4 regions of the Paenibacillus sp. FSL H8-0283 genome follow, and region 1 is predicted to be linked to each of the others. Evidence: riboswitches for the same ligand, from Rfam matches in the RefSeq annotation. Region 1 holds a riboswitch; each other region holds the start of a gene.

What was found. A riboswitch is a leader RNA that binds a small molecule or an ion and turns the genes downstream of it on or off. The one in region 1 is predicted to bind thiamine pyrophosphate.
Region 2: linked by a shared signal. The riboswitch ahead of tenA (thiaminase II) and the one ahead of MHI52_RS17885 (thiamine phosphate synthase) in region 1 are both predicted to bind thiamine pyrophosphate.
Region 3: linked by a shared signal. The riboswitch ahead of MHI52_RS02460 (ABC transporter substrate-binding protein) and the one ahead of MHI52_RS17885 (thiamine phosphate synthase) in region 1 are both predicted to bind thiamine pyrophosphate.
Region 4: linked by a shared signal. The riboswitch ahead of MHI52_RS04850 (ECF transporter S component) and the one ahead of MHI52_RS17885 (thiamine phosphate synthase) in region 1 are both predicted to bind thiamine pyrophosphate.

What each region holds. Positions count from the first base shown of each region.
Region 1 covers NZ_CP150295.1:3,997,750-4,005,399, forward strand. Annotated here, with positions in the region: gene MHI52_RS17850 (thiamine diphosphokinase) at 1-232, shown strand, start outside; gene MHI52_RS17855 (C40 family peptidase) at 529-1,029, shown strand; gene MHI52_RS17860 (winged helix-turn-helix domain-containing protein) at 1,140-1,844, opposite strand; gene MHI52_RS17865 (ThiF family adenylyltransferase) at 1,964-3,013, opposite strand; gene MHI52_RS17870 (thiazole synthase) at 3,010-3,777, opposite strand; gene thiS (sulfur carrier protein ThiS) at 3,780-3,983, opposite strand; gene thiO (glycine oxidase ThiO) at 3,980-5,152, opposite strand; gene MHI52_RS17885 (thiamine phosphate synthase) at 5,170-5,832, opposite strand; TPP riboswitch at 6,059-6,168, opposite strand; gene MHI52_RS17890 (ABC-F family ATP-binding cassette domain-containing protein) at 6,244-7,650, opposite strand, start outside.
Region 2 covers NZ_CP150295.1:3,645,469-3,653,118, reverse strand. Annotated here, with positions in the region: gene MHI52_RS16330 (hypothetical protein) at 34-318, opposite strand; gene MHI52_RS16325 (spore gernimation protein GerQ) at 507-749, shown strand; gene MHI52_RS16320 (spore coat protein) at 761-1,147, shown strand; gene MHI52_RS16315 (zinc-dependent alcohol dehydrogenase) at 1,144-2,280, shown strand; gene MHI52_RS16310 (hypothetical protein) at 2,312-2,512, shown strand; gene MHI52_RS16305 (spore coat protein) at 2,524-2,820, shown strand; gene tenA (thiaminase II) at 3,032-3,694, opposite strand; TPP riboswitch at 3,807-3,904, opposite strand; gene MHI52_RS16295 (endo-1,4-beta-xylanase) at 4,111-6,783, opposite strand; gene MHI52_RS16290 (PRD domain-containing protein) at 7,079-7,650, opposite strand, start outside.
Region 3 covers NZ_CP150295.1:504,843-512,492, reverse strand. Annotated here, with positions in the region: gene MHI52_RS02475 (hypothetical protein) at 234-743, opposite strand; gene MHI52_RS02470 (VOC family protein) at 918-1,304, shown strand; gene MHI52_RS02465 (NAD(P)-dependent oxidoreductase) at 1,322-2,077, shown strand; TPP riboswitch at 2,221-2,333, shown strand; gene MHI52_RS02460 (ABC transporter substrate-binding protein) at 2,641-3,681, shown strand; gene MHI52_RS02455 (thiamine-binding protein) at 3,906-4,196, shown strand; gene MHI52_RS02450 (ABC transporter permease) at 4,196-4,954, shown strand; gene MHI52_RS02445 (ABC transporter ATP-binding protein) at 4,992-5,900, shown strand; gene MHI52_RS02440 (TatD family hydrolase) at 6,006-6,812, shown strand; gene nfsA (oxygen-insensitive NADPH nitroreductase) at 7,129-7,650, opposite strand, start outside.
Region 4 covers NZ_CP150295.1:1,063,403-1,071,052, reverse strand. Annotated here, with positions in the region: gene MHI52_RS04865 (PQQ-binding-like beta-propeller repeat protein) at 1-1,137, opposite strand, end outside; gene MHI52_RS04860 (energy-coupling factor transporter transmembrane component T family protein) at 1,239-2,033, opposite strand; gene MHI52_RS04855 (ABC transporter ATP-binding protein) at 2,008-3,579, opposite strand; gene MHI52_RS04850 (ECF transporter S component) at 3,580-4,173, opposite strand; TPP riboswitch at 4,402-4,512, opposite strand; gene MHI52_RS04845 (copper amine oxidase N-terminal domain-containing protein) at 4,678-5,631, shown strand; gene MHI52_RS04840 (pectate lyase) at 5,807-6,475, opposite strand; gene MHI52_RS04835 (radical SAM/SPASM domain-containing protein) at 6,823-7,650, opposite strand, start outside.

The DNA.
Region 1 (7,650 bases):
GACACTGACCACATCCAAAGCTGTGGTTGAGCACCGTGACTATAAATATGTTTCTCTGCTCCCCTTGACTCATGAAGTTACAGGAATAACTCTAGATGGTTTTATGTATCCGCTAGATCAAGCCACCATACGCATGGGACAATCCTTGGGTGTAAGCAACCAGCTCTTAGGCTCCTCCGGTACAGTCAATATCGATAGCGGCTTATTACTGATTATTCAGAGCAAAGATTGAATCTACTCGTATGCTTTATAGTTATTTATTACGTTTTTGTAACCAGTGATTCAATGAAGAAAATAGGTTTACACATAACAAAGACCCTTGATATTCAAGGGTCTTTGTTGTTTCATCATTATTCTTCATTCGTCAATGATTAATTTTTTGACATTTTTAATCATATTTTAATAAACATACCCAAACCATTGTGGCGCAAGGGATTACACTCCCCTATCCAATTTCTAGGCTGTTACAAAGCTGTTATACTCGCTCTAGCAACTTAACGAAAACGAATTTTGGAGGTACTAACTAACATGAAAACAAACATCTTTGTCCAAAAGGCCGTAACCGTCGGGTTGTGCGCTACACTAGGTTTTGGAGCTGTATTAATGACTAACGCACCTGTTGCACAGGCAGCAACTGCTTCTGTATCCACAGGTCAACAGATTGTTAACTATGGTAAACAATTTACTGGAACTCCATATAAATTTGGTGCTTCAACTACAACAACCAAAGTTTTTGACTGCTCTTCTTTTATGAAATATATTTTCAAAAAGTATGGTGTAGACTTGCCGCGCACTTCCGTGAAACAATCCAAAGAAGGCACAGCTGTGTCCAAAGCTAATCTGCGTGTCGGCGACCTGGTCTTCTTCTCCAGTGGTAGCCGTTCTACCGGTTCCAATGTCACTCACGTAGGCGTTTATGCGGGAAATGGTAAGATTCTGCATACGTACGGATCTCCAGGCGTAACCCTCTCTGATCTGGACTCTGGTACTTGGAAGAGAACGTATGTTAAAGCTCGTCGTGTACTTTAGATTCACATTATAGCTAATGAGTAAGGACCGGGGTTTATTATCCGGTCTTTTATTTTTACCCTCTTTTTGCCACACTTTAAACTGGTGATTCATGGAACTAACCTAGTAATCTAATTTTTATCATGCAACATATAACCGATCCCACGCACAGTATGAATCAGTTTCACACTTCTTCCCTTATCCACCTTAACCCTCAGATGTTTGATATATACATCCACAACGTTGGTATCCATCGCATACTCATATCCCCATACTTCCCGCAAAATATCACTCCGGGTACATGCTTCATTCACATGCAGGGCCAGAAATTCCAGCAATTCGTACTCTTTTGGTGTTAATGTCAGGTATTCACCCGCACGATTTACCCGTCTTGAACGCAAATTCACTTTAAGATCATGAACTACAATTACTTCTTCACCCTCTTGTGTTACATTCGCAAAAACACGCAATAAGTTTCGTATTCTGGCGAGCATCACGTTCAAGTGAACGGGTTCCTCCATTACATCATTAGCTCCGTAATCCAGCCATTCCACGATGAATTGAGGAGATGCGTTAGACGTGATAACCAGTAGAGGTACAACCTGACCTTTATCTATCCATCGTTTCAACTCTAATTTCTGATCGTGGTCATGATGTGCTTCCCCTTCACTTCGGTCTACCAGGATGATCAGGTTAATATGCAACAACGAAGGCTCGACGGATTGGTTAAGTTCGGACCACTCCATTCGTTGCACTTCATACCCTTCGCTACATAAAACATCCTGAATAAGGCTGACCTGCTCTCCTGCTCCAATCAGCAAAATGGCTGTTTTCACTCTTTTTCACCCGGCCTGTCTCTATCCCCACCGCTCGCAGCAATGGTTGGTACAGATAGCATGCCGTAAAATGAAAAAGTCCATTCCCTCAAGGGAACAGACTTTGCTTCTTTCTTGCTTTAACCAAAGTAGCGATGGACGAGCGTACGTGCTTCAGCTGTGTCTTTTGTTCCGTGTACGAGGACACGTCCATCTTGGAAAATAACCATTCTATGGACTCCTGTTGTAAAAGAAACCAGAAACGGATTGGATTCCACTTTTCCTTCTTGAAGTCTATCCAGACGTTCCGCTGTTTGTTGAAGATCCAGATTCATGCGCCGTGCAGGTCGGATCTGAACGGTGTCCCTGCCACACAACACATCGGTTTTCTCCAGATTGGACGCAGAAAGATATGGATACGTTGCCGAAGTACCGCAGGAAGGACAGTCTTTCTTTTTCGCACCATCCACATTGATGGATATGTATTCGTTCCTCCACACGTCAAATGACAATAACTTACGTCTCAATGCATTTGCATTGCCACTAAGTAACTTCATCGCCTCTGCGGTCTGATTCGCTGTTACCATCTGTACCGCTTGAGGTATGATGCCAGACGTATCACAGGTATCTCCACCCAGAGGGACTTCACCCAGCAAACAATTTAAACATGGCGTATCTCCGGGCATAAACGTATAGGTAATACCATAACTACCTACGCATCCACCATAAATCCAGGGAATACCGTGCTTCTGTGCCATATCGTTAATGAGTAGTCGGGTATCAAAATTATCCGTTGCATCCATGATCAAGTCTGTATGCTGAACGAGTTCTTCCAACTCATCTACTCTGACGTCCAACACTTTCCCTTCCACATGAACCGTGGAATTAATGGCAGATAAACGTTTTTCCGCCGCCATTGCCTTCGGTATCCGCTCAAGCGCGTCCTGTTCTACATATAATTGCTGCCGCTGCAGGTTACTCCACTCCACATAATCACGATCCACAATCGTTAAGTGTCCGACTCCTGAACGAACTAACGTTTCTGCAATTCCTGTTCCAAGTGCGCCAGCGCCTACAATTAAAACTCTGCTGCCCTTTAATCTGGCCTGGCCTTCCTTACCAAGTGGCGCGTACCGTTCCTGTCTGGAATAACGATCGGCCTGCTCGGAAGATGTTAATTGATCTGTCATGTATGAACCATTCCTTCCACCGGACTACTGGCTGCTGCATAACGCTTTACGGGAATCATGCCTGCCTCATATGCCAATCTACCCGCTTCTACCCCCAATCGCATCGCTTTAGCCATGCTCACTGGATCCCCTGATCCGGATACGGCTGTATTTAACAATACGCCATCGGCCCCAAGTTCCATCGCATAAGCAGCATCTTTTGGGGAGCGTAATCCTGCATCAACAATTACAGGTACAACGGCCTGCTCAATGATGATCTCAAGGTTATATGGATTGATGATACCTCTACCAGCTCCGATGGGAGAAGCGCCAGGCATTACAGCATGTACGCCAAGTAATTGTAGCCTTTTGGCCAGAATGACATCATCCGAAATATAAGGCAATACCGTGAAGCCCTTTTCCAGCAAAATTTCGCAAGCCTTGTACGTTTCAATCGGATCTGGGAGTAACGTCATTCCATCTCCGATGACTTCGACTTTTATCATATCACAAAGTCCTGAAGCCCGCGCAAGCTCGGCAATCCGCACCGCCTCTTCCGCAGTGGAAGCCCCTGCCGTATTCGGAAGAAGTGTGTATTTATCCAGATCCAACGTATCCAGGAAATGCTTCTGGTTACGCTCTTCCAGATTCAGACGACGAACAGCAAAGGTCAAAACTTCCGTTTCAGATGCTTCCACAGCCTGACTTTGCACTTCCAGATCCGAAAACTTGCCTGTTCCAAGCAACAATCTGGACTCAAACGTATATTTACCAATGTTCAACATCATCAACCGCCTCCTACAAAATGTACAATCTCGATTCGATCGCCTTCTCTTAATGCCGTCGTTTCATGATACTCACGGGTTAAAATATGCTTGTTCAGCTCTACAACTACAGTCTTGACTTGCAAATCAAAAGATTGGAGTAATTTATCCACACGATTCAATCTGTCTTCAATCTCCATCCGTTGACCATTAACGATGATATTCACTGCACCACTCCCTTTCTGTTCAATCGCTCAGGGCTCAGCGCCTCAATTCCGAGTTCTTCTGAGCTTTTGCCAGCGAGCAACTCAGCGATAAGCCTACCTGTTATCGCACTAAGCAAGATACCGTTGCGGTAATGTCCAAAGGCGGCAAACAACCCGGGTATACTCTTGCAAGCACCTATATAAGGCAGTCCATCAGGAGTTGCCGGTCTTACGCCTGCCCACGCTCGTATAAATTGTGCTTCCTTCATCCCAGGCACCCAGTGGGTAGCCGCTGTTAGCAGCTTCTGAACACCCTGTACAGAAACGTTCAAATCCGTTCTGCCTGGCAGACTGGTTGCCCCAAGCCAAACCTCTCCATTGGCTTTGGGAACAATATAGATATCCTCTGCATACACCGTTCTATCAGGTCTGTACCCTGCATGTTCATCTGAGAACTGAACGGCGGCTATTTCACCTTTTACCGACCACACAGGCAAGCTCAGATTCACATGTCTCATCAACTCTTCACTCTGTAATCCAGCCGCTATAATGACATGTTTGCATTTCATCTCACCGATCGATGTGGTGATCCCCTGCACGCCGTGTTCGTTTGCTTGCACACGTATATCCTGTATGTCCTCCATAACCCGTGCTCCCAATGCTTGAGCGGATTCAGCATATGCCTTCGTTAGATGGACTGGAAGAATCTCACTCTCGTAAGGTCTGTAGTAGGCTCCATACGTATCTCTGTTAAGCCATGATGCCTCCTGTTGCACAACGGAACGGTCCCACCACACCTCATCAGCAGAAGCAGACAACGCAGACTTCCGATTGTCCTTATAACTACTTAATTCACTGTATGAACGAAAAGGAGTTAGGAATCCCTGGCGTTGCAGACCAGTCTCTACCTCACTGAGTGTAGCCATTAGCACCTGTTGCTCGATAAGTAACTGCCTGCTCTGCCTGGCAAGCTTAGCCATCAAAGGATGAGCAAAATCCTCACTGTCTGCTGCCAGCATCCCAGCCGCTGCGCAAGAAGTCCCTCCTGCAATCGCCGAACGCTCCAGTAACAGCACATCCTGTCCACGGGAAGCAAGCTCATACGCAATGGCACATCCAACAACGCCTCCGCCTACAATAATCGTTTCTGCATAAATCTTATCCGGTCTATCAGTAATGATCTTTTTCATCCTCTCATCTCCTTGATTCAGCGGCTCAAACTTTCTGTAGCAACGATAGCCTGCCTTAATGATTCAGCGGCCCGATCCGGGGAATCGCTCGCCCATACATTCGAAATCACAGCGACTCCCTGTGCGCCTGCAGAGCGAATAGCGTGAATGTTTCCCGGTTCGATGCCCCCAATCGCCATGACAGGAATGGAGACACCAGAGCACACTTCAGCCAGAGCATATAATCCTCTTGGTTCAAGATCAGGCTTACTGTTGGTTGAGTAGACATGCCCGAAGAAAAGGTAATCGGCTCCCCGTTCTTCAGCGATTTTTGCCTCATCGATTGAATGAACAGATACACCCAGACGAATTCGCTGGACATTGCTTATAACAGCAGGGTTGTAGTTACGTATAGCCTCTTGCCCCCAATGTACACCGCCATAGATGTCATTCTGTGGTGGCAGTTCTGAACCATTGATAACGATGCGACAAGACGGAACGCCAACACCACGCAGACTTTCAGCCCAACCGATCTTTTGTTGCCACGAGAGTTGTTTCTCTCGTATATGGATGTAGTCCACCCATGGCCAAACGTCCTTTGCAGCTTTTACAAAAGATGCTTGATTCCCTACACCCGTAGATACAACATGCAGTTCAAATGATCCGTGTACACGTTCATGAGAAATTACCGTACTTTTCATCTCCTTCCATGCGTGAATGCTATGAAAACACAAAAAAGCCACTCCCGTAGGGGAGTGGCTGCGTATTAATTATAGGACCAGATGACTGACTGATACATACAGTTCATTTCGTGCAATAAAGCTATAGACCTTATAGCCATAACGTTATACACGCAACTGCATGTTTCAATTTACTAAGCAAGACGGTTGAATTCTTTCGAATTGCCGTTTGCTCACGTCATTCACTGAAACGCGCTCGCCACTTCCCTACGCTGGTATGATCCAGATCAGGTGCAAAGGGTCCGGAATCGCATTCTTCCATCTCAGCCACATCGTGCGGCCCCCCTAGTGTTCATATGAAGTTGTAGCCTATGTTACCATAGAAGGATTTTTTTGTCACCGTTCATTTCTATTAAGCGTTGCTTGAATTGTCTAGTTTTTCTCAGACCATTCTTCAACATTCCATGTTTTGGTAACCCAACCCTCGTAGAAATCAGGTTCATGAGATACCAGCAACACCGTTCCCTTGAATTCTTGCAAGGCACGCTGTAACTCAGCTTTAGCTGTGACATCCAAATGGTTCGTCGGCTCATCGAATAGAATCCAGTTGCTTTCACGCATCAAGAGTTTGCATAAACGAACCTTGGCTTGCTCTCCACCACTCAGCATGTTAAGCGGACGGGTAATGTGCTCATTTTTCAACCCGCAGCGAGCGAGATGACCCCTGACTTCATTCTGGGTCAAATGTGAAAACTCATTCCAGACATCCTCAATCGGCGTGATATTCCCAGCTCGAACTTCCTGCTCAAAATAGGCCGTTTCGAGATAATCTCCCAAGAAAGTCTTTCCACTGAGTGGAGATATTCTTCCCAAGATCGTCTTCAGCAGTGTCGATTTACCCACACCATTACAGCCTACGATGGCAATTTTCTCACCACGTTCAATAGTCATTGTCATTTTAGGTAGCAAAGGATACGTATATCCAATTTCAAAATCAATACCCTCAAAGACCGTTTTGCTGCTCGCACGGGCATCCTTGAATTTGAACGTTGGTTTGGCCGCTTCATCTGGACGATCAATTCGATCAATCTTATCCAGCTGCTTCTCGCGGCTCTTCGCTCGACCAGAAGTTGAAGCACGTGCCTTGTTACGCTGAATGAAATCTTCCTGTTTCTTGATGTACTCTTGCTGTTTCTCGTACGCATCAATATGCTGGGCTTTATTCATATCAGCCATCTCAAGGAACTTGTTATAGTTCGCTGCATATCGCGTTAATTTGGCAAATTCCAAATGATAAATGACATTTACGACTTCATTCATGAATTCCGTGTCATGGGAGATTAACAGAAACGCGTGCGGGTAGTCCTTCAGGTAACGTGACAACCATTCAATGTGTTCTACATCCAGATAGTTGGTCGGCTCATCCAGCAAAAGAGCTGTAGGTTTCTCGAGCAGAAGCTTAGCAAGAAGCACCTTGGTACGTTGTCCACCACTTAGAGCTGCGACATCTCGATCAAGACCAATTGCAGACAAACCAAGACCATTGGCCATCTCTTCCACTTTTACGTCAATCAGATAGAAGTCGCCCTGTTCCAGTTGTTCCTGAATATCGCCCATCTCTTCCAGCAACTGTTCCAGCTTATCTGGATCTGCATCTGCCATCTGGTCCGTAATATTCATCATTTCTTTTTCTAATTCAAGCAACGGAAGGAATGCATCCTTAAGAACGTCACGAATAGTTTTGCCTGGGGTAAGCTTTGTGTGCTGATCCAGATATCCATAACGGACCTTGGGTGTCCATTCCACTTTTCCACTATCTTTAAGCAATTTACCGGTAAG
Region 2 (7,650 bases), 350 kb from region 1:
AACTTTGCCAAGCTTATCAGTACCAAAAAGGTTTTATTGTTGGTCCGGTAAACCTAATGCATTGGCTGAAGTTATCGCTTGATCTAAAAATTCCTCTGCTCGGGTCAATTGCTGCCTGGCAATCTCCAACGCTTGTGAATTTGTTGCCACATTAGATTCACTTAACGAGCTTATTGCCTGATTTAAAGCCGTCTGCACCTCAGAAACCGCGTTAGATGCATGCTGCTCCAGCGTATTACTACCACTCGAGTTAAGTGCATCTTCTGCTGGTTTTCTTGCGTTTTCGGTTGCTAGATCAATTTTGTTTTTATTGGGCACCGTGACTCCTCCTTCCATGAGTAAGATCATTCATTTAAACAGAAATAAGTATGGGATTGAGATTTTGTTTATATCCCTGCGACTGTATGGGAATATTCGGATCTTACCTCTCCGGTGATCCATATTAGTATAAGATCCGATGCATTGGAAAATCTAATCTTGATGAAAAAGGAGGGGATCATTTCTGAATGGCTAATCCAACGCTAGCGCCGCACGAATCGATGGAACTGCATGAAGCGTTAAACTTCAAAACGCTCTGCATCGCTAAGTCGAAACTTATGCAAGGCCTGGTCTTTGACCAAGAGCTAAAAGCCTTAATGCAGAAAGACGTAACTCAATCCATACAACAGATCGCTGAGCTGCAAGCAATCTACGCAAGAGCTCCTTTCCAAGCACCCGTTCCAAATAATCCGACACCTATAACACATTAAGGGGAACTCAGATGAATACCGATTATTTAGATCCGATTAATTCATTGAATATGCCGGAAATGGCAGATATGACTTTTGCCATGGACTTCCTTCTTCGTGCCAAGGAGGGTGTACGTAATTTGTCCATCGCCCTGACGGAAACGGCTTCACCGGATGTAAGAGCCCTGCTGCATACTCATCTTAAGCAGGGGATTGCAATGCACCAAGAAATCTCGGAGCTCATGATGCGCAAAAAATGGTTTCATCCTTATGAGTTGAACGAACAGTACCAACTCGATCAGCTTTCGGCGAAAAATACGGTGATGATCGGGCAGATGAATCTGTTCCCGGGTGATACGTCACGTAAAGGGATGTTTGATCGGACCCCAGATGAACATATTGGAGGACATAAAGCATGAAGGCGGTAACGTATCAAGGGGTTAAAAATGTCGTGGTCAAAGAGGTGCCGGATGCGAAGATTGTGAAACCGGACGATATGATCGTAAAGATCACCAGTACCGCCATTTGCGGTTCTGACCTTCATCTTATTCACGGGATGATCCCTAACCTTCAGGAAAACTATGTCATCGGGCATGAGCCGATGGGGATCGTAGAAGAAGTAGGTCCTGGCGTGACCAAGGTAAAAAAAGGTGACCGTGTGATCATTCCGTTTAACATCGCATGCGGAGAATGCTTTTTTTGCAAAAATCAGCTGGAAAGCCAATGTGACAATTCAAACGAACACGGGGATATGGGCGCATATTTCGGCTACTCCGGAACGACCGGCGGATATCCCGGCGGGCAAGCCGAATATTTACGGGTCCCATTTGCCAATTTTACCCACTTTAAGATCCCTGAAAACTGCGAACAACCGGACGAAAAGCTAAGCTTGATCGCCGATGCCATGACGACGGCATTCTGGAGCGTAGATAACGCCGGCGTTAAGAATGGTGATACAGTCATCGTGCTCGGCTGCGGTCCGGTCGGACTCCTGGCCCAGAAGTTCTGCTGGCTGAAAGGAGCTAAGCGGGTCATAGCCGTCGACTATGTCGATTACCGCTTAAAGCATGCAAAGCGAACAAACAATGTGGAAATCGTAAACTTCGAACAGGATAAGAATATTGGGAACACTCTCAAGGAAATGACCAAAGGCGGCGCCGATGTCGTGATTGATGCGGTAGGAATGGACGGCAAGATGAGCGATCTTGAATTTCTAGCCAGCGGTATGAAACTGCAAGGCGGCACCATGAGTGCATTTATCATTGCATCTCAGGCTGTCCGCAAAGGTGGCACCATTCAAGTCACTGGTGTATACGGCGGACGTTATAACGGATTCCCGCTCGGTGACATCATGCAGCGAAACGTGAATATCCGTTCCGGACAAGCTCCGGTCATTCACTACATGCCATACATGTACGAGTTGGTTACGTCTGGCAAAGTGGACCCTGGGGACATTGTTACGCACGTCATTCCGCTCAGCGAGGCCAAGCGGGGCTATGAAGTGTTCGATACAAAAACGGACGATTGCATTAAAGTCATCTTAAAGCCTTAAATATGAATTGATACATGGGAGGACAATCTGAATGGATTCCACATACGCTTTGCATGAGATGCTCGAGGTGCATGAAATAGCTGCGTTCAAGACGGTTTGCATGACAAAATCCAAGACCATGCAAGCTCTGGTAACCGACCCGGAGCTCAAGCAAATTTTGCAACAAGATGCGACATTATCACAACAGCAGCTTCAGGAGCTCGGTGGAGTGCTGTCTAAAGCGACTGTATAGGAGATAAAAAAATGAACCCAATATTAGAACACATGACTGGTCTTAATACGCTGACCGATGACGTGATCGCAATGGATTTTTTGATGAACGCCAAGAGCGGTGTCAGAAACTACGCCATGGCTGTGACCGAATGTGCCACCCCCGAAATCAAACAAATTTTGATGAAACAGCTCGATGAAGCCATAGACTCTCATGAAAAGATATCAAATTACATGGTGCAGCATGGCTTATACCACCCTTACCATATTGCAGAGCAAATTCAGCTCGATCTGAAAAATATTCAGACTGCTATGAACATTCCGTCCTGACACCCTTTTTGATTTTAGCTAGAGACTTCAGTGAACAAAATGTTCCTGTGTCAAGAATTTCAACAATAAAAAAGGCGGATACACTCCGCCCTTTTTTTGGCATCGTCACGAAACACGCATATACAAGCGTTCCTTTACTTAAATCTACTTATTTTTCATCCTGAGACTGTTTATGGACGCTGCTCGCTAATTGAATTAACTATTAGTGAACTCAAGGCTCCAACCTCCATGACATCTCCCAAAAATCAAGCTCAAAGCGACTGCACATCACGAAAATATCTTCCATCCGTTGGTACGTTCCCTCGCTACAGCCTTCTAATAGCTTATCCGTTAACGTCACTAGGGATTGATTGTTGCTGTTGTATTCAGAGGAAGCATATCCTGTGATCCACTCTCCATAAAAAGGATGATCAGCTGCACCTGGCTTTTGAGCAAGGACTTGACCAATCTCCGCATAGCTCCATGAGCAGGCCAGAATGGATACAAGTACTTCTGCTATGCCACCCGCATGGGAAATAGAGAGCATATAGTTAGTATAGGCTGCATTTTTCAGTGCAGGTTTTACCTGGAACACATGATCCTCTGTAATTCCTAATCGCTCCATATAAGAACGATGAATTTTCATTTCACCATTCAGGATGTTATCTACGTTTTTACTAAAAAACTGCATCAATTTGGGGTCGTGCGACTTGACGATACCTAGTGCAAATACACGGGCATAATCGAACAGGTACAAGTAGTCTTGCAGCAAATAATAACGAAATTGTTCAACCGGTAAGGAACCATCTCCGATTCCTTTAACAAAGGGATGCTCGAGACATTCCTTCCACACGGGCTGTGCTGCCTGATATAGTCTCTCTGAAATAGTCAACATGTGTTCCTCCAATTCATAATGTACGTATTAAAAACAAAAAAACGAAACATCCATAGGATGTTTCGCAGACAAATACACTAAAACAAGGGGGTTCGCATGAGCTACCCAAGTACAGTGTTTCATCGTTGCATCCCTACGTTGGCATTATCCAAGTCAGGTAAGGTCGGTTTAACACCCTCTCAGCCGGTTAAGGCTCCCTCGCAAACGGTTGTATGTAGTTGATTACTTTCTTATTCCCATAAAAGAAAAAATAACATCCATTTAGTATATCAAGGGCTGTTAAATATAGTCAAGGCAGATTGTATCGCCCCTCATCACCTTTGGTGACGTATGTAAACGATGAAAACCATCACAACAATGGTTGAGTTTTAGCCACTGTTATGATGTTTTCTATTCTTGCAACTACTGCCGATGGTTTAATGTCCGAGTTTGTTCTTTCCGACAAAAGTGAGTATTCCGTACTGGGAAGTGTTTCTCCAGCTCTCATTGGTCGTATCATTCCACTTGGCTACGCTCTGCTTACCTCCGCCCTGGTTGTCGTTAATTTGAAGCTCGAAACCGAGAACATTTCCTGTTTTGGGCGTCAGTGAATGTAACTGGATTCGGGCTTCTACGAGATATCCTTTATTTGTTTTCTTCACAGCACTTACAAGGCGTCCAGGTGAGGCACCCCCTGCAAAGGTTCCTACATTGTCTGCACTGATTCTGAACTGGGCATCATCATATTGAAAATACGGTGTGCGCTGGTGATTCTCGTCCAGGAAAATCTCAACCGAATCCTGATCCCATGGGTTGATGCTATCTGTGATGATGTTTGGATCAGTGACGTCGATCAGCAGGTATAGATATTCACCTGACCACATTGCGCGAGCCACTGCCTCTGCACCTTCGCTTTGGTTCAACCGGTTTACTTCAATCGGTGCAGCCTTATTCCATGATGTGTCTTTCTTCCCATCAATCTGAACAATCCCTTGTACAGCTTGTGCAGATTTGGGCATAGGGGCAAGCTGAATCACGCCGTATTTGCTTGTATCCTGTTCCTGAGATTGTGTTCGATCATTCCAGTACAGTGGATTATAAGGTTGTGTCCCACTTGAACCGCCATCAGTCACACGGATATCCAATCCGGCTTCATATTCTGATCCGACTTGGATACCACCCCACGGAATGGACAATTCAACCTGATATCCGGCTTTGGTCTCGCGTACACGATATGAACGCTTCTCCACGCCCTCAGCTTTGCCCGACCGCTTAATGATTACATGTCGGTCATCTACTTCATATGAAGTGGTCTTGCCATTATTGAGATCAACAAAGATATCTACTTTGTCATTCACATCTGCCTTCGCATCCTGAACATCCACGAGGATATACAGGTTACTATGATCCCATAAGGTGCGGAAACTGGCTGATCCCGCAGAGTCACCCTTCAGTGGAGTAGACACCGCTTTGTTCCAGAGCGGATCTTGTGACTGTTTTTTGATATCCGGTTTACCCGAAAGTGAGACGGCTCTCTGTGTCAACACAGGCAAGCTGGATTCATCCACAAGTCCCCAGTATGCTTTTTTGGCCTTAAGGGCTGAATCAAACAGCATAGCCTGGTTGTTGTAAGACTTCTCATCTTGGAGTCCCCATAAGGTAACTGAAGAAATGTGGTCTTTGTGTTTTTTGTACAAATCCAACAGTTCCTTATATCGATACGCCTGCTTTACTGCAACTTCATCGGACATCTCTTCACCAAATGGAATTCCGCTATCCACATCCAGTTCCGTGATCTGAATATCCAATCCAAGTTCGGCGAACATGCTGATCGTTTTTTCAATTTCCTTGATGGGCGGGGATTCCAGGTTATAGTGGGATTGCAAACCCACACCATCGATGAGCCCTTTCTCTTTCAGTCGTTTGACCAACTGATACATATGCTCTCTTTTCTCAGGGATTTCCGTGAAGTATTCGTTGTAATATAATTTGGCATTCGGATCGGCTGCACGAGCGAATTCATAGGTTTTCTCAATATAATCCGGACCAATTAGTTCATAAAAGGGACTTTTACGTAAACCGTTGGCATCACCATTGCTATCCGCAATCGCCTCGTTTACCACATCCCAGGCATAGATCTTACCTTTGTATCGGGTCATGACGGTTTCAACGTAATCCTGAATCCGGGCAAGTAGTAATTCTCGACTCGCAGGGTTACCCTGAGGATCCTTGAACATCCACTCTGCTGCATCAATATGCCACAACAACGCATGTGCGCGTACGCCCATACCATGCTCCTCGGCGAACTGAACATATTGATCGGCTGCCTCGAACTCATAAACACCTTCGGAAGGAGACATGTACTTCGGTTTCATCTCATAGGTTGCGGTCAAGCTGTTAAAGTGCTTTGTGAGCAGTTGTCCGTATGCGCCTTCCAACTGCCAGCGATACACCGCTGCACCAATGGGGAAATCATCTTGATACAGGTCCTTCAGAGACAGAATACCTTCTTCAATCTCCAGTTGCTCGGCCAGAGTAAATGATACATCATCCACATAGAACGATAACGTATCTACGCTATCTTCAGAGATGTAGGGTGTTTCGATGAACAAATTCAATTCAGTGGGATCATCGCTATACTGAAATTTTCCGGTGATCTTGTGCCATGTATTCCATTCTGTTTTGGCAATTTTCACGCTACCGATTGGGTTCCAGCTTTCGGAAGTTGTTTTTTTATATGTGGTGAGCTGTAGTGTTTGATCCGTGGTGGGCTCCTGAGTAAGTCTTACATATGCCGCAATTTCGTACTCTTGGTTACGCTTAAGCAGATCCTTCATGGATAACATCGGTCCATGATAGGAACGCTCACGGTTGGCGACCAGCATGCTGGACTGACCTTCGTGTGCTTCCTGCTGTGTCACTGTCAGCCTTTCGCTACCGACACGTGGAGTCCATCCCTGAAGTGTACCGTCTTCAAAGTTTGTGCTCAAATGACCTCCCTCCACTTCCGTAACTGCTTTGGCTGCATGTGAGACATTCGTAAATGGAAGCATGGCGAGTACCAGCACAAGAACCAAGGCCGTTATATTCCATTGGCCTAACCGTTTCATACAATTCCTCCTCTTAATTTGGTCTAAGTATTTCTGAACGGATTAACATCCAGATAAATAGATTATAGCTCTTTAGACAGCGCTTACATATAACAAATTTACAATAATTACAATAAAATGTTATCACTTGGTAATCTTATGTGGGTTTAGGAAGCTGGAGTTCGTTCGCAAGGGATATCAAAAAACCGCTACATATTTGCAAAAATAAAAGACCGTTTCCCGATAAAATACGAGAAAACGGTCATCGTTAGAAAGTATCTTTTTTCTGTTCACTAACAGGCATATAAACTTTGTTTTATAATCGTCCCTCGTGACCCTGATCCTCCTGCACAATTCGAGCTATGTGAATCATCAAATATAATAATTCCTCGTTTGATATGGAGATATCCAGCATATTCTGCACGTAGGTTTTAATCATCTCCGCGCATTTGTATTCAAGCGGATGCTCCTTCACCATGTGCTGAAATATAAAATCTTTCGCCGAATTGCCCAGACGTCCTTCTTGTAAACGCTGGATGAAGAATTGCAAATGTGTGACAAGTCTCACATAATGGATGGAGTTTTTGTTCAATTGCATATCAAAGGTGTATTGTATCAGGTTAAAAATATCTTTTAACATCTTAACGGATTGCATCGTGCGCTCCATATTCTGCTCATGTGTTTGGGCATTCACGAAATGAAAAGCGATATTCCCTGCTTCTTCTTCCGGTAGTTCAATATCCAATTCTAGATTCAACATATGAACAGCTTCAACCCCCAGTTCGAACTCGACAGGATGAAACCTCTGGATCTCCCATAACATGCGATTCTGTAATGCTACACCTTTTTTCCATCGTTCAATGGCAAATGACAAGTGATCCATAAGCG
Region 3 (7,650 bases), 3.5 Mb from region 1:
AATTAGCTTCAATTAAATGTCTCGTTGGAGGTTTTTTGCATAATAACACCGCTGAGATTCGTTAGGTTTTCATTCCCTTAGAAACTGGCCTAATAAGGTGTCCTCGATTCGTTAGCGCTGTAATATGGCGGCAGTGCCCTATCTTTGCCTCTCTCATCACCTTTCATTAAAGGTGAGAATAATATCTATTCATTTGCACAAGATTGCCCAGGAAATACTTAGGGCCAGCCGAATCACACACTTTTGTTAACGACAGGCATTACGGGCCCGTTATCCTTGATGAATTTACCGAATACATATCGTACGATTGGCCCCAAAATAATCAACTGATATGGAAGCGCCAGGCTGAAGTTACGAGCGATTGTATGAAGGTACGTACGGAGTACGGATGCCCCACTTAATTGATCCGCGAGATATGCCGAGATCATTCCATACATGGACATGATCAGAACCATGCCAATCACCATGAAAAATGAAATGACGAGCACACCTAAAATCTTATTGGACTTGTCGAAGGGCAAGGAGAATGCAATCTTTCTCGCCACAGGTCCAACAATGAAAGACTCCACCAGAAACGCGATGACAAAACATAATATGAATTGAAGCAGTATCTCAAGCGGGGACATCTTGCCGAGTAACCCACTGTGCCATAGATTGAAGAACATCATGACCAAGACCATTCCTGTACACATCATTAATCCCAAAATAATCTGTTCCTTCTTGCTTGTTGGCAATTCTCTCATCCTCTCTGTTTACCTTCGTAATTATAGAGATGAGGAAACCCTTCACATAAGTGAACATTTTGTGAACAATTATGATTTTTCCAACTTAAAATTGGATTTGACAACCATGTAGTACAGCTCTATGCTATCCCTTAAAATGGTAGAAACATTCACTACATAAGGAGGTTTTTGATTGTGAGTTTTCAAAAGCGCATTGACCACGTCGGCATTGCCGTTCGTGATCTGGAGACCACGCTGCGTTTCTACACGGAGATCGTTGGTCTTGAATTGAAAGACCGGGTGACCCATACCAACGGTATCATTCAGCTCGCCTTCCTTGGCTTCAATGGAAGTAATGAGACTGAGATTGAGTTAATTCAAGGATACAGCGACAAGCTGCCTTCTGAAGGTACGGTGCACCATTTTGCGATCCACGTGGATGATCTTGATTCTGAGTACAAACGCATTCAATCCACCGAAGCCGAATTTATCGACGGAGAGATTATCACACTGCCTAACGGTTACCGCTATTTCTTCATCTATGGACCTGAAAAGGAATGGATTGAGTTCTTCCAGCGCTAAGAATTGGAGCTGATTTCATGAACATTTTAATTACTGGCGCAGCCGGAAAAATTGGACGTGACTTGTCCCAACACTTGTCAGAAGCATTTCGCCTGCGACTAACGGATTTAAATATCGACAGACTGCATACGTATCAAGGGACCAGCCATGAGATCATGACACTGGATGTGACAGACCCCGAAGCCTGTCAGCGTGCTTGCGAAGGCATGGATGTGGTTGTACATCTGGCTGGAGATCCTTCCCCGAATGCCGGATTTTATGAATCGTTGTTGGACATCAATATCAAAGGCACATTTAATGTATTCCGTGCAGCTAAAGACCAAAGTGTACGAAGAGTCATTCTTGCAAGCAGTGCACAGACGATTGAGGGGTATCCCATTGATGCTCAAGTCTATCCGGACATGCCCACACGCCCACGGAATTTGTACGGGGTTAGCAAATGTTTTGGAGAATCGCTCGCTTCCTATTTTGCGTATACCGAAGGTTTACAAAGTGTAGCAATACGTATAGGTGCATATGATGATTTTCAACCGGACGGACCCGTGCTGGAGGCAAGGGATATGAGCGCGTATATTAGTCCGGCTGACTTGTGTGATTTGATGTTCAAAGCAATTACAACTACCGATCTGGAACCCTTCACCATACTGCATGGGATCTCGAATAATCGGTTTAAACGATTAAATCTGGAAACCACTCAGAAACAGGTAGGTTATGACCCAAAATCCGATGCTTTTGCACTCAGTCAGATTGCCTTATATGATTCCCCACGATAATTATTGAAAATAACACATCCAAACAGGCTGTTATACATATGTATAACGGCCTGTTTATAACTTATACGTGTCCCTATCCAGTTCATGACTGGACAGGTCCTACCCTCTGGCCTATAATTACACCTAGTAATGCCCGTAACTTCATAGTTTCCCAGGGGAGTCGGAATTGGCCGGCTGAGAGTGTATCCCACCAAGATACTAACCCTTAGACCTGATCTGGATCATGCCAGCGTAGGAATCGGAGTATATCGAAATGGCACAGCCCTATGGCTGAACGCCACCTCTCTAACGCCTGCACGCGTCCCGGAATACGGGGCGCTTTTTTTGTTACTATCAGAAAGTATAAGTTTTGAAGCATCACCTTCCTGATATTGCAAGAAGAACTGCCGCTAAGCGCAGTCTGGCTTCCTTGAATGACATCGATGGACGTTTTACTTGTTCAAAAATAACGTCATCCGGATCTCAACTGGTATAAATCTGTCGATTTATGCAAGATGATTGGATATGAAGCCAAGGAGTACCCCGTGCCAACCGGCCGGACATACCGAAGGAGAGAACCACAGATGAAATGGCGTAAAACGATGGGATTGTTGCTCTTATGCGTGCTTATGGTGACTGTAGCCGCATGTGGTGGCAAAGAAGCTGCCCCAGCTGGGCAGAACGGCAACACAAATACGGAAAGCAGCAACGAAGGTGACACTGCCGCCCTGAAAGATATTAAAGTGGTGCTCGACTGGACACCAAATACGAATCATACAGGCCTGTATGCAGCTGTAGATCAAGGTTTTTATAAAGCCGAAGGCTTGAACGTGGAGATTGTACAACCAGGTGCCGGTGGCGCAGATACAATGGTTGCCTCAAATGAAGTGCCTTTTGGCGTAAGTTATCAGGAGAGTGTAACTCAAGCCCGCACACAGGGTGTTCCACTCGTCTCCATCGCAGCAGTTATTCAGCATAATACATCCGGGTTCGCTGCTCCGGCAGATCGGAATATCAAGTCACCGAAAGATTTTGAAGGTAAAACCTATGGCGGTTGGGGTTCCCCAGTCGAAGAAGCCGTGATGCAATCCATTATGGAAGGCGACGGAGCCGATGTATCCAAAGTGAAAAACATTAATATGGGTGACGCCGACTTTTTCACCGCAGTAAAACGGGACATTGATTTTGCGTGGATTTTCTACGCCTGGACAGGTATTGAAGCCGAACTGCGCGGGGAGCCCATCGACATGTTATATGTGAAGGATTATTCAGATGCATTGGATTACTACACACCTGTCCTTGTAACAAACGAGCAAACGATCCAAAACGACCCTGAGTTGGTGAAAGCATTCCTGAAAGCCACCTCCGAAGGGTATCAATACGCAATTGATCATCCCGAAGACGCAGCCAACATTCTGATCAAGGCCGTACCGGATCTGGATAAGGAATTGGTACTGGCAAGCCAGAAATGGCTTAGTCCAAAGTACACAGATGACGCCCCGCGCTGGGGTGAGCAAAAACAGGAAGTGTGGCAGAACTACACCGACTGGATGTTTAGCAAAAAACTGCTGGATGAACAGATCGATGTGAGCAAGGCATATACGAACGAGTTCTTACCCCAATAAAATTTCTCATATAAAACGAACTTAAATTTTACACGAGGACGGAGAGGACAGAAATAACGTAAAAAAGCGAAGCGGTCGCCTTTATCACCGGATTTTCCCTTTAGAGAAAGGGAATCAAAAAAATCTGGGGATAACAGCGATTGGAAGGTTATTCTGTCATCGAAGTGGCAAGTGTAACAGTCATTAGTTCATTTTATATATCACGAAAGGAGCCGTGATCTCTCATGGCAAGCACACTACTTAGCATTCAAGTTATTCCCAAAACGCCAAATGGCGAGAACTCTTATCCTTACGTTGATCGCGCCATTGAAGTTATTCAGCAATCTGGCCTGAAATATCAGGTGAACGCGCTCGACACCACAATGGAGGGGGAACTGGAGGAACTGTTGGAAGTTGTACGTAAAATGCACGAGGTACTTGTGGAGGCTGGCAGCCCAAGCATCATCTCCCAGATCAAAATCGCCCATAGCCCTACTGGCTTCAGCATGGATACCCTGACGGAGAAGTATCGCTAATGCCTGCCTATTTCAAAAGTGTATGGCCGCCCATTGTGGCGGTTATTCTCTTTATAGCGATATGGCAGGGAGCCGTCTCCCTCTTCCATATTGAGAAATGGATGCTGCCTGCACCGTCCGACATCGCCCGCGAAGCCGCAACCCAGGCCGAACGACTTGGCATGCATGCTTCCGCAACCATTCAGTTAACGCTGATTGGATTCGCCGCTGGAACAGCGGTTGGATTACTGATTGCGATGGTGCTGCATTTAGTCCCTTTTCTCAAGTCAGCCCTGTATCCTTTACTTATTCTTAGTCAAAATATCCCAACCATCGCGCTCGCGCCGCTCCTGTTAATCTGGTTTGGATTCGGGCTGTTGCCCAAGCTGATTACGATCATCCTGGTCTGCTTCTTCCCCGTTGCAGTGGCGGCCATGGACGGCTTGACCCGTACAGATGCAGCGATGATGAACTATATGCGCATGGCTGGTGCGAAACGTCATCAGATCTTCTGGAAGCTGGAGCTTCCCCATGCGCTGCCATCCGTGTTCTCCGGTGTCAAAATCGCCGCTACCTATAGCGTGATGGGCGCCATCATCGCCGAATGGATTGGTGCAGACAAGGGTATTGGTTATTATATGATGTTGCAAAAGTCGGCTTATCGTACGGATCGCCTATTCGTAGCGATCATGATTATTGTCGCGCTCAGCTTGCTGCTCTTCCTGTTCATTGCCCTGCTGGAGAAGCTGCTCGTGCGCTGGCGGCCACAGAAGCGGTAGTAAAGAAGTAATCTGTATATTAGGAAGTGATGACCATATGAATCTGCAACAGGATGAACAAGTCCAGCCTGGACGAGGAGCAAGTGTAATGGAGCCAACGCACGGTGAAAAGTTAAACTCGGCTACGCCTAATCGACCTGCCAATACGACTCCAGCTCCGGTTCCACCTGCACTGGACGTTGTTAATGTTCATGCATCATTCCGTGAACGGCGGAGCAGGTTACCGGTTCTGAACGGCCTGTCCCTGACTGTGGAGCAAGGCGAGTTTGTCGCTATCGTTGGACCATCCGGCTGTGGCAAAAGCACCCTGTTCCACATCATCGGCGGTCTGCTGAAGCCACAGGAAGGCCAAGTGCTTATGAACGGTCATGATGTGACAGGCCAACGTGGCAAGATCAGTTATATGCCACAACAGCCCGCTCTTTTCCCATGGCGTACCATTGAAGATAATGTACTACTTGCTGGTGAAGTAGCTTCAAGCGCTCCTCCTCGGGCTGAAGCACTTGCGGAAGCTCGTAAGTGGTTAAGCAGCGTGGGTCTTGCCGGGTTTGAGCAGGCCTACCCTCATATGCTGTCGGGCGGAATGCAGCAGCGTGCTGCATTTTTGCGTGCCCTGCTCAGTCCGCAGGAACTCATGCTGTTGGACGAACCTTTCAGCGCACTGGATGCACTGACACGTAGCGACATGCAACGCTGGCTGCTCGATATCTGGGAACAGAACCGCCGCTCGGTGCTGTTCATCACCCACAATATCGAAGAAGCATTGCTACTTGCAGATCGGGTCTATGTATTATCCAACCGACCTGCAACGGTGTTGCACGAGGTACATGTTCCTTTTGATCGCCCAAGACGAGAAGAAATTACGGAGGAATCCGCTTTTCTGGAGCGTAAACGGCAGATTGCTCAGTGGATGCGAGAAGAGCAGCAGAAAGCCCGCCTATCATAATAGCGCGGGTTTTTAAGTTATTATTTTCCTTTAATGGGTGATCCGCCTTAAGAAATTCTGCGTAACATAGTTAGAATATAACTGAACACAAGGAGGAATTCCCTCGTGCATTCTCAAGCTTTTGCACCATTAATTGATGCTCATATTCACTTCGATCAGTATACCCCTGACGAACAACGCGAGATGCTGCTATCGTTTCCGTCTCAGCAGGTCGAAGCAGTCATTGCCGTGTCCATGAATCTCGCTTCGGCCAAGACCAATCTGGAGCTTGCAAAACAACATCCACGTAACATCTATCCGGCCTTCGGTTTCCATCCGGAACAGGAACTGCCGTCCATTGCAGAAATGGACCTCTTCTTCCAATGGATCGAGAAGCATATGGGACAAGCCACAGCCATAGGAGAAGTTGGCCTTCCCTATTACAATCGTCAGGAAGCGGAGCAGGCAGGGCAACGCTTCGATCAGAGCGGGTACATTGAACTGCTTGAACGTTTCATCCAACTTGCCAAAAAGCATAACAAACCACTTGTCCTTCATGCGGTATACGATGATGCGGATATCGTCTGTGATTTGCTGGAGCAATATCAGTTCCGACGTGCTCATTTCCATTGGTTCAAAGGTTCTCGCCAAACCGTAAGGCGCATGGCGGACAACGGTTATTTCATTTCCTTCACGCCGGATATTCGGTATGAAGAAGAGATTCGTGAACTCGCCCGGCAATATCCATCGGAACAAGTGATGGCCGAGACCGACGGACCTTGGCCCTTCGAAGGACCGTTTCAGGGACGAATGACACACCCTGCCATGACCAGACAGGTCATCCAGGCATGGAGTGAGATCACTGGCATGGGAACCGAGCGGGCCGCCCGTCTTTTTTATCAGAACACAAAGCGTTTCTATGGCTTAACTTAAGTAAATAAGGTAACAGCAAGTACTCTCGCTTGCCCTGCCAGCACAACACAAAGAAGCCAGTCGGCTTCGCCCCGACTGACTTCTAGTCTACTATATATATCAGTTGAACTAAATTTTTAAACAGGAACGTAGAGGACAGAAATAACCTGAGGAAGCAGAGCGGTCGCCTAAAAGCTTTCTGAAAGAAAGCTACTTCGGAAGCATACGCTATCACTAGATTTTCACCTCACAAAAATTGGATCAAAAAATCTGGGGATAACAGCGATCAGAAGGTTGTTCTGTCATCGGAGTGGCAAGTGTAACACTTCAGTTCAACTTAACGCTTCAAGAATCCTTTGCCTTCCAGGAACGGTCTCACTTGCAACCGAGTCGGCTCAGTCAAGCGCTTCGCCATCAGTTCGGACCATGGAGTTGTTCGTTCACCGTTAGTCCGTGCTTTCATGTACGCCGTCGTTGTCTCATCATACTGCTCAACACCTTTGATGCTCTGCTCGGCATTATAACGATTACGATGCAGAACTGCATTAAGTGGCAGACGCGGGCGAATTCCCGTTTCCTGATCTGCAACACCAATACACATGCCATACACCGGATATACCCCTTCCGGCAATTCCAACAGCTCAGCAACTTCCTCAATCCGGGTACGAAGCCCGCCAATATATACGATTCCGAACCCTAGTGACTCCGCTGCAAGAGCGGCGTTCTGGGAAGCCAGAGCAGCATCAATCGTGGCTACCATAAAATTCTCGGTTGAATCGGCATACGATTCCTTCTTAGGAAGATGACGTTTCGCAGCATCACTCAGCCGATACAGATCAGCACACCATACGAGAAACAC
Region 4 (7,650 bases), 2.9 Mb from region 1:
GTAGTAACCCCCGCTGAATCCACCGTCATCCCCTTTCATCAGGAGCACATCATCCGTGGCTGCTTGTAAAAAAGTGTAGTTAATATCCCCCTGGTTGGTCCATACCGGTTTCCAAGGGATTGTCGTTGGCAGTGTTGTGCCATAGATTTTTGTTGTGAACCCATATTCATCCGCCCGACTGATGTTCCAATCGGAAACAACAGCATTTCGATTATCCTGTGCTAAATTCCAGCGTGTTCTGGCCAGTCTGCCATTCTTGTTTAATGTGACCAGAAATTGCGCATCTTCCCGCTCATATCTCCAGGTCTGTCCAATACTCATTGAATAACCCGTGAAATTTAGATTGCTTGAACTCTCTTTCCAATCCGGCTCGCCTAACCACCCAGCCACTTGTTTGGAGGTGGTTGCCTTGTTCAGCTTCATATCTGTCAGATGGCGTATAACCGAAGTTGGCAGCGATGCCTCCTGATTGAACCAGCCATCAGCCACATTCATCCGCTGTTCTATAGCCTGTGCCTTGATCCAGAAGAGTCCTGGCCGATACGTGGAGGATTCTTTATTCCAGACTCGTGGAGCAATGGATACCCCATACCAGCCTTTCCACTTTGCAACAATAACAGCCTTATCTGTTAGCGCTTTCTCAAAAGACCAAGTTGTAGAACTATCCGGAGCCAGATACAGCTTGCTGCCTGATTGGAGTGTGAAGCTTTGGGGAGCTGTTTCCGTCATGCTTCTGCTCTCCTTCAGGGCATACCAACTTGGCAGCCAAAAGTCTCCATGCTCGGTTGACTTAAGCTGCACCCACTCACCTCGAACCGAGGCCAACGTATACTTTTCGTTTTTTGTTGTATAGTATTCAATCCCCAGCTTGTCAGCAGCCACACTGCCGTCCCTTCTGTTTTTGAACAGAGGGATGTCATTAATAAGCGTAACGGTGTCTCCTTGTTTGTAAGCTAACTTTGCAGTTAAGACTTGGGAACTTTCCCCCAATGCTTGTGGCGTTGTAGCCAAAGCTTGTCCTTCAAGGGCGACCATTTTGGAATCCAGCAGCATCCAGCCCGTCAACAGCACAGCTGATAATCCAGTCATGGTAATCCATTTGTACCCCGTTCTCTGCCAGTCAGGACCCGTCTTCACTCTCGTTCATCCCCATTCATTAGAAGTTATTTCCAATAGAGACGCAGTAAAAAGGAAAAGGTTACCGTTTACCTCAATATATTTCTATCTATCTGCCCGTATTACCTTACATCCACCATCGTAGCATGATAAGGAAAGGTAACCCCGATGTAATAAGCAGCCGTTAAGGTGAGCATATAATAAAATACAAACCACAGATCAGCTCGCGAATAGCCAATCTGAATGTAATACGTGCGGCTCGCGCCATCTGTGAACCCTTTCGCTTCCATTGCTACCGCCATTCGCTGTGCACGGCGAATGCTCTGTGCCAGCAGCGGAATAGCGTAACGCTTGAGTGTACCATACACATTCCAGCGAGAGCCGAGTTGCTGTGTTCCACGAATACGAATCGCATAACGGAGCGTCTGGAATTCATCCAGCAAAATGGGGATCATGCGCATCGCGGCCAAAAAGCTATAGGCATATTTTGCGGGAAGCCGCCACTGCTGCATCAGGGAATAAAACAGTCTCACAGGCTTGGTCGTAAGACCAAAAAGTAACCCAGCCGCGGCCATAGTCAGCGAGCGAAAACCCAAGTGCAGACCGCGATAGAAACTCTCTTCGGTTATGTGGATCAGTCCCCACTTATACCATGTGGTCTCGCCCTTACCAAACATCATCATGCCTGTAGACGTGGAGATAAACACCAGAATGAATGGTGATGCGTACAGCATCAATCTGTACCACGGATGACCTGCCCAGCACAGTAACAGCATCATCGCCAACGCAACGTTGGCCATTACATTCAGATTGTGAATGAGGATAACGATGACAAACATCATCGTCAGAATGATCATCTTTAATCCCGGATTGACGTTATGAAGCCAGGTTTCACGGTGAGGAAACGACAGTTGCATCAGATAACCTCCCCTCATCTACCGTCCAGATTCGGGTGCAATATCTTTTTACAATTTCACGATCATGGGTAACCATGACAATAGCTGTTCCCTCTCTCCGCAATTGCTCCAGCTGTGCTAAAATGGCAAACGTATTGCGGGCATCCTGTCCAAAAGTAGGTTCATCCAACAGCAGTATTCGCTGCTCTCTCACCAGTGCAGAGGCAACGCTCAAGCGTCGTTTCTGCCCCATCGATAATTGGTAGGGATGGCGCTCGGAGAGGTCTATTAGCCCAAATTGATTCAACATATGATCAGTCCTGACAAGTCTTTCTTCCGTTGTCAGCCTGCCCCCCAGCAATGAGAATTCCACTTCTTCCGCGACCGTGTTGGTCACAAATTGAAACTCCGGGTTCTGAAATACAAACGCAATTCGATCTGCAAGCTGCTCCGTTTTGCCAGAAGGCTGACCTTCCACCTCATAATGACCTGTTGTTTTCAGGATATTCATCAGAGATAACAACAATGAACTCTTGCCAGCTCCATTAGCTCCGACAATACCAATCCAGTCTCCATGCCATACCTTGGCCTGCTCCACCTGAATGAAAGGTGTTTTCCCACGCCATCCAGTGAACTGCTGCAAGTCCAGTGCAGGCAGATAGGCGGGAGATACAGGCGAAAAGGATGAGTCGTGAGATATGGGGGATATACCCGGTGTATCGGATAAGCCAGACGATTGCTGTGCTTCCAAACTTGAGATGCCGTGGTCCACACACACTTGAAGCTCTCCAGAAGTACTTCCCTCTTCTTCCTTAGCTGCCCGCTCTTGCTCCTCCCATATGCCTGGATACCAGATCCCATAAGCCTTCAGCTTGCCCCGTTCATCCGTAAATACCTGCTGTGCTGGCCCATCCGCCACAATCTTTCCTTCAGGTGATAACACAATGATGCGATCGACCATATCTACAATCTTGTTTATTTTGTGTTCAACGATGATGATCGTTTTGTCACTGGCGATTCGTTTGACGGTATCCCACACCTGGGAAGTCCCCTCATCATCCAGCAGTGCAGTGGGTTCATCCAAAAACAATACCTCCGGGTCCATGGCAAGCATCGAAGCAATCGCAAGACGCTGCTTCATCCCCTGAGACATGGACTGGATCAATACACGATTCTGTTCAAAGGATAACCCCACTTGTTTCAGATAATATTCAATCAGAGCAGGCATCTCTTCACGCGGAATATTTCGGTTTTCCAGAACAAATGCGATCTCTTCATCTGTAAATGACATACAGAACTGGGTATCCGGATCTTGAAAGACCACTCCTGCTTTGGCGGGAATCTGAATATCATCACATTTCATCGGAATCTCAACCGAACGTGGTATCAGACCGCTCAGAATTTGCAATAACGTTGATTTACCGGAGCCACTTGGGCCAAGCAACAGCACTTTCTCTCCTTGACGCACAGAAAGAGACAAGCCTTGAAATACCAAGGCTTTCTCTCCCGGGAACTTGCATCTTAGATTTGTCACACTTACCGCTTGCGAATTCTCTTCCCCGTTCATCTAATCCAGTGCCTCATAATCTTGTTTGGATACCGGTCTGAGTGAACGCGTTACACCGGTTAGTTCCAATGCTTTGGCAAGATAATAAGCAAACACTCCAGCAATCAGAATACTTCCAATGAAGCGGAATCCGATAAATAGCGTATAATTCCACGCCGAGAGTGAATCAATATACCCGTACTGGTAATCCAGCAAAAGCGAAGCCGCTGCGGCTCCTATGGCTGCAAGACAGGTGACAAACAGATTGGTTTTACGATACAAAAATGCGGCGAAGAATATCTCGGCTCCCAATCCTTGCAACAGACCGTATACAAGTGTGGACATGCCCCATTCACTACCCAGAAAAGCACTTACCGTTGAAGCCGCAACTTCGGCAAGAATAGCCACACCTGGTTTACGAATGATAACAAAAGCAAACGTGCCCGCCATAAACCACATGCCGTAGATCATCTGCTCCGCATGAACACCAAATGGTTTCATCAAGTCATATGTAGGTCCCCATATCTTGTAAATTACCCCAAACACTACTGCGATCACGATGGTTACCAGAATATCCGTTAGTTTCAATCGCTTGTTGCCTGCTGTTGTTGCCATGTTCTCTACGTCCTTCCTTTATTCCCTGTGGGGGTTATCATAATAACGAAAAAGCCTCCCCGGTTCCGGGCAGGCCTTACGTACAGTGTACAATCCTCACAATGATGTAATGGATGGATGTCGAAAATACGGAATATCAACCAGCACCCCTCCGTCATGGCAGATACACCACCACAGTTCAAAGAGGTCTGTTGTTCATCCACGTTCATTCCCACAATTCACCCTTACATATCGCAAATCCATGTTCTCTACGCTGGCATTACCCAGATCAGATGTACGGTCAGCGGCACAAGGCCACTCTCTCAGCCCAACTTCATTGAGCTCCCGGTTCACTTATTTCATTGCTTCTAATGTACATCAGATGGGTATTTGTGGCAATCCCTAGAAAAATCATCATGCTTCATTTGGGGTAATAGGGGAAATAATCTGATGGTTCACTTTCCATAATATGAAACATTTAGGTTATGTGGTCCGTCTTAAACATTAGAAGGGAGATTGATAGTGATGAAAGATTACAATTCTATTTGGCAGCTTAAAACATGGAAAATGGTCCTTGCCGCTTCGATACTCACCGCAGGCACGGCACCTGCCTTACTCTCATCCACTGTGGCGGAAGCCGCAGCAACTAAACCTAAACCGACAGCTTATATTAACAATGTTCAAGCTCAATATGATGTTGTCATACGGCAGGGTATTACGTACGTGGCATTGACGGAGCTTCAATTCCTCGGCAACTATACGTTTGGTTACAATAACAAAACAAAAGAGATCAGCATTAGCACAGGCAGCGATAAGTATGTCCTTACACCTAACAGCAAAACAATGAAGAAAAACGGTCAGAATGCGACATTATCCTCAGCGCCGATTCTGGTGAATGGTAAAGCGATGCTTCCGCTCCGTGCCATCGGTGAAGCTTTTGGTGCCAAGGTGCAGTGGAACCAGAAGGCCAAGGAAGCCTATATTTACACTACCGATGCTACGATTGTAAAAGAATATAACAGTTCCGATCTGACTGTGACGCGTGAAGCCGCACTGCATCTGCCACGCTTCTCTGAACTGGGACAAGCACGTCTGGACATTCGCAATCCTTTGGGTCCGGTGGATTCATCCATTGAATACATCTTTGAGCAAGGTAAAAAAGATCGTTTTTTCGTTGTTGAGGATAACGATCTGATCAGTTATTATATCCTTAAAAATGGAAGTGCACTGTTACAATGGCAGGCTAACATCAGCAAAAATGCCGGAACCATCGGTGACCTGTTCTTTATTAAAAACAAAGCCGTTGCTGAAGCAGGGACTCGTCCTTCCGTAACAGGTCAAACACTCGTATCATTCAAGTACTCTCGCATGCTTGAAGAAACCTCTTACGAGATCATGAACAAATTGGGCTCTATTGATACCGGTTCTGTTGTCCCCGAGAAAGGCAAAGTCATCGTTGAAGTTCCGGGAGAGAAATAGTCTGAGCATCCTCTATAAGACATTGCTCAGCAGAAATTATCACATCTGCATTACAAAGAGCGCCCTCAAAGTCATTGTGGCAATGACCTTGGGACGCTCTTTTTGGCGTTATATTTTAACTTCAAATCACAAGTGGAGCTTAACTTTTACCAACTCCAGCGATTCAATCTCCTGTTTAATATTGCGTATTGCCGGATTGACTGGTCTTACCTGAAGCAAATCCCTTGAATAGGGTTGGCACTTTGGAATAACGGGTATTCGTAATTTTCCCTTGTGATGTGCTGCTGTCTGTACGCATAATCGAATCTTTCACATTGGAAATGTTGGAGTTATCCAGCGTCATGTTAACTGCAAAGGAAGTTCCACCATTTTGGCGAACCAGTTTGCCAATATCATCTGCACGGAAATTTTTGATGTTAATTGTTCCAGCTGCATTCATCTGGAACACTTTATCATAAGCCTTATACGCTGCCCCACCGGTAATGTTAACCGTTCCGGCAGACTTCAATGTCAGTGCATCCTCGCCCACGTCCTGCCAGACCACATTCGATATATTACAGTTGCCATAACAGTGAACACCATCAGCAGCTGGTGATCCAATGTTTACGTTTTTGAGCGTGGCCCCTGCCTCCAGACGGAAGACTGGCTTCTGATTTTCTGCTTGAGATCCGTCGCCCAGTGTGGAAGGATTGGCTACAAATGTTTTACCTTGGCCGTCATAGGTCGTGCCCTTTGGAACCACAATGGTTGAATTTACAACCGTAGGCGCAGCCGCAGCCGGAACTGCACCAAATATAGAAGCAACCAAACCAGCGGACAGTAACAACGTCAACATTTTTTTCATAACTTTATTCCTCCCTTATTCTCTCGTTTTTTGGTAGTGTACAGCCTGGGCTTGTACTGGAAGATCTTCAGAGGTGCACCTCTGTCCGATCTACAACCTAATCTTACCAAATAAGGGAGGTAACTAGAATAATCATTAGATCAGATATATCATGACATCGTACAATCCCTGTCATATCGGCATTTTTTGCATGCTAGGTCTCTCAAGCAATATGCTCATATCAACCTCTGGTATGCTCATTTGTAACGTATATACCCCTCACTTAATCCCCGATAACAAAGAAAGACCACTGCATTTGTCTCCAAATGTGTGATCTTGAATGGCTTCTGGCTTGCTGATATAAGATATCAGGCTCCAAATCTCTGACGATAACCGCACTTTCTACACAACTCTTCTACAGCTTCGCGTTTGGAGAAGCCATATACCAGATTGTTCGCTCGCTCACCCTCAATAATCTCCGAGAATGACTTCTCGTGCACATTACCAAGGTTAATCACACCCTCGCCATCGAGACAGCATGGAACCACCGTTCCATCTACAAGCACAGCTGCCTGACCGCGAAGTGCATGGCAAAAGCCTTTACCGTCATCTTCAGGTGCATCCAGACTTGGCCACTGGAACTCATGGTCCTGATTCAGGTATACATTCGGGGCAATTTTGACCCCGCTGCCTGGAACTACTTTTTCCTCAATGCGGAAGTCCAGATTAAACTCACGTTCCAATACTTCAAGGGTCTCCCGATTTCGATTCATCTGAGCATTTGTGAAGTTATCCTGTGTCAGATTCCACAACCGGAATGAAATGATGACATTGTGCTTAACGGCCTCGTGTACAAAGGACAAAATATGACGCAGATACCCGTCACGATCTGTTGAACCTTCATGCCCATCGAAGCTGTGCAGGGAGAAATTCATCTGCCGCAGCGCCGGTTTGCCAAGCAATTTATGCTGAGTCTTGGGCAGCAGTGTACCATTCGTTGTAATGTTCACCTTGAGTCCCTTCTCATGTGCGGAATCGAGCAACAGATCTATTTTGGGATGCAACAAGGGTTCACCTTTGACATGTAAGTAAATATGATTGGTGTGTGGTTTAACTTGATCCAGTATATTGTTGAAGACTTCAGGGTCAATGAATCCTTTGGCACGCTGTGTCTGCGGACAGAAGCTGCATGCCAG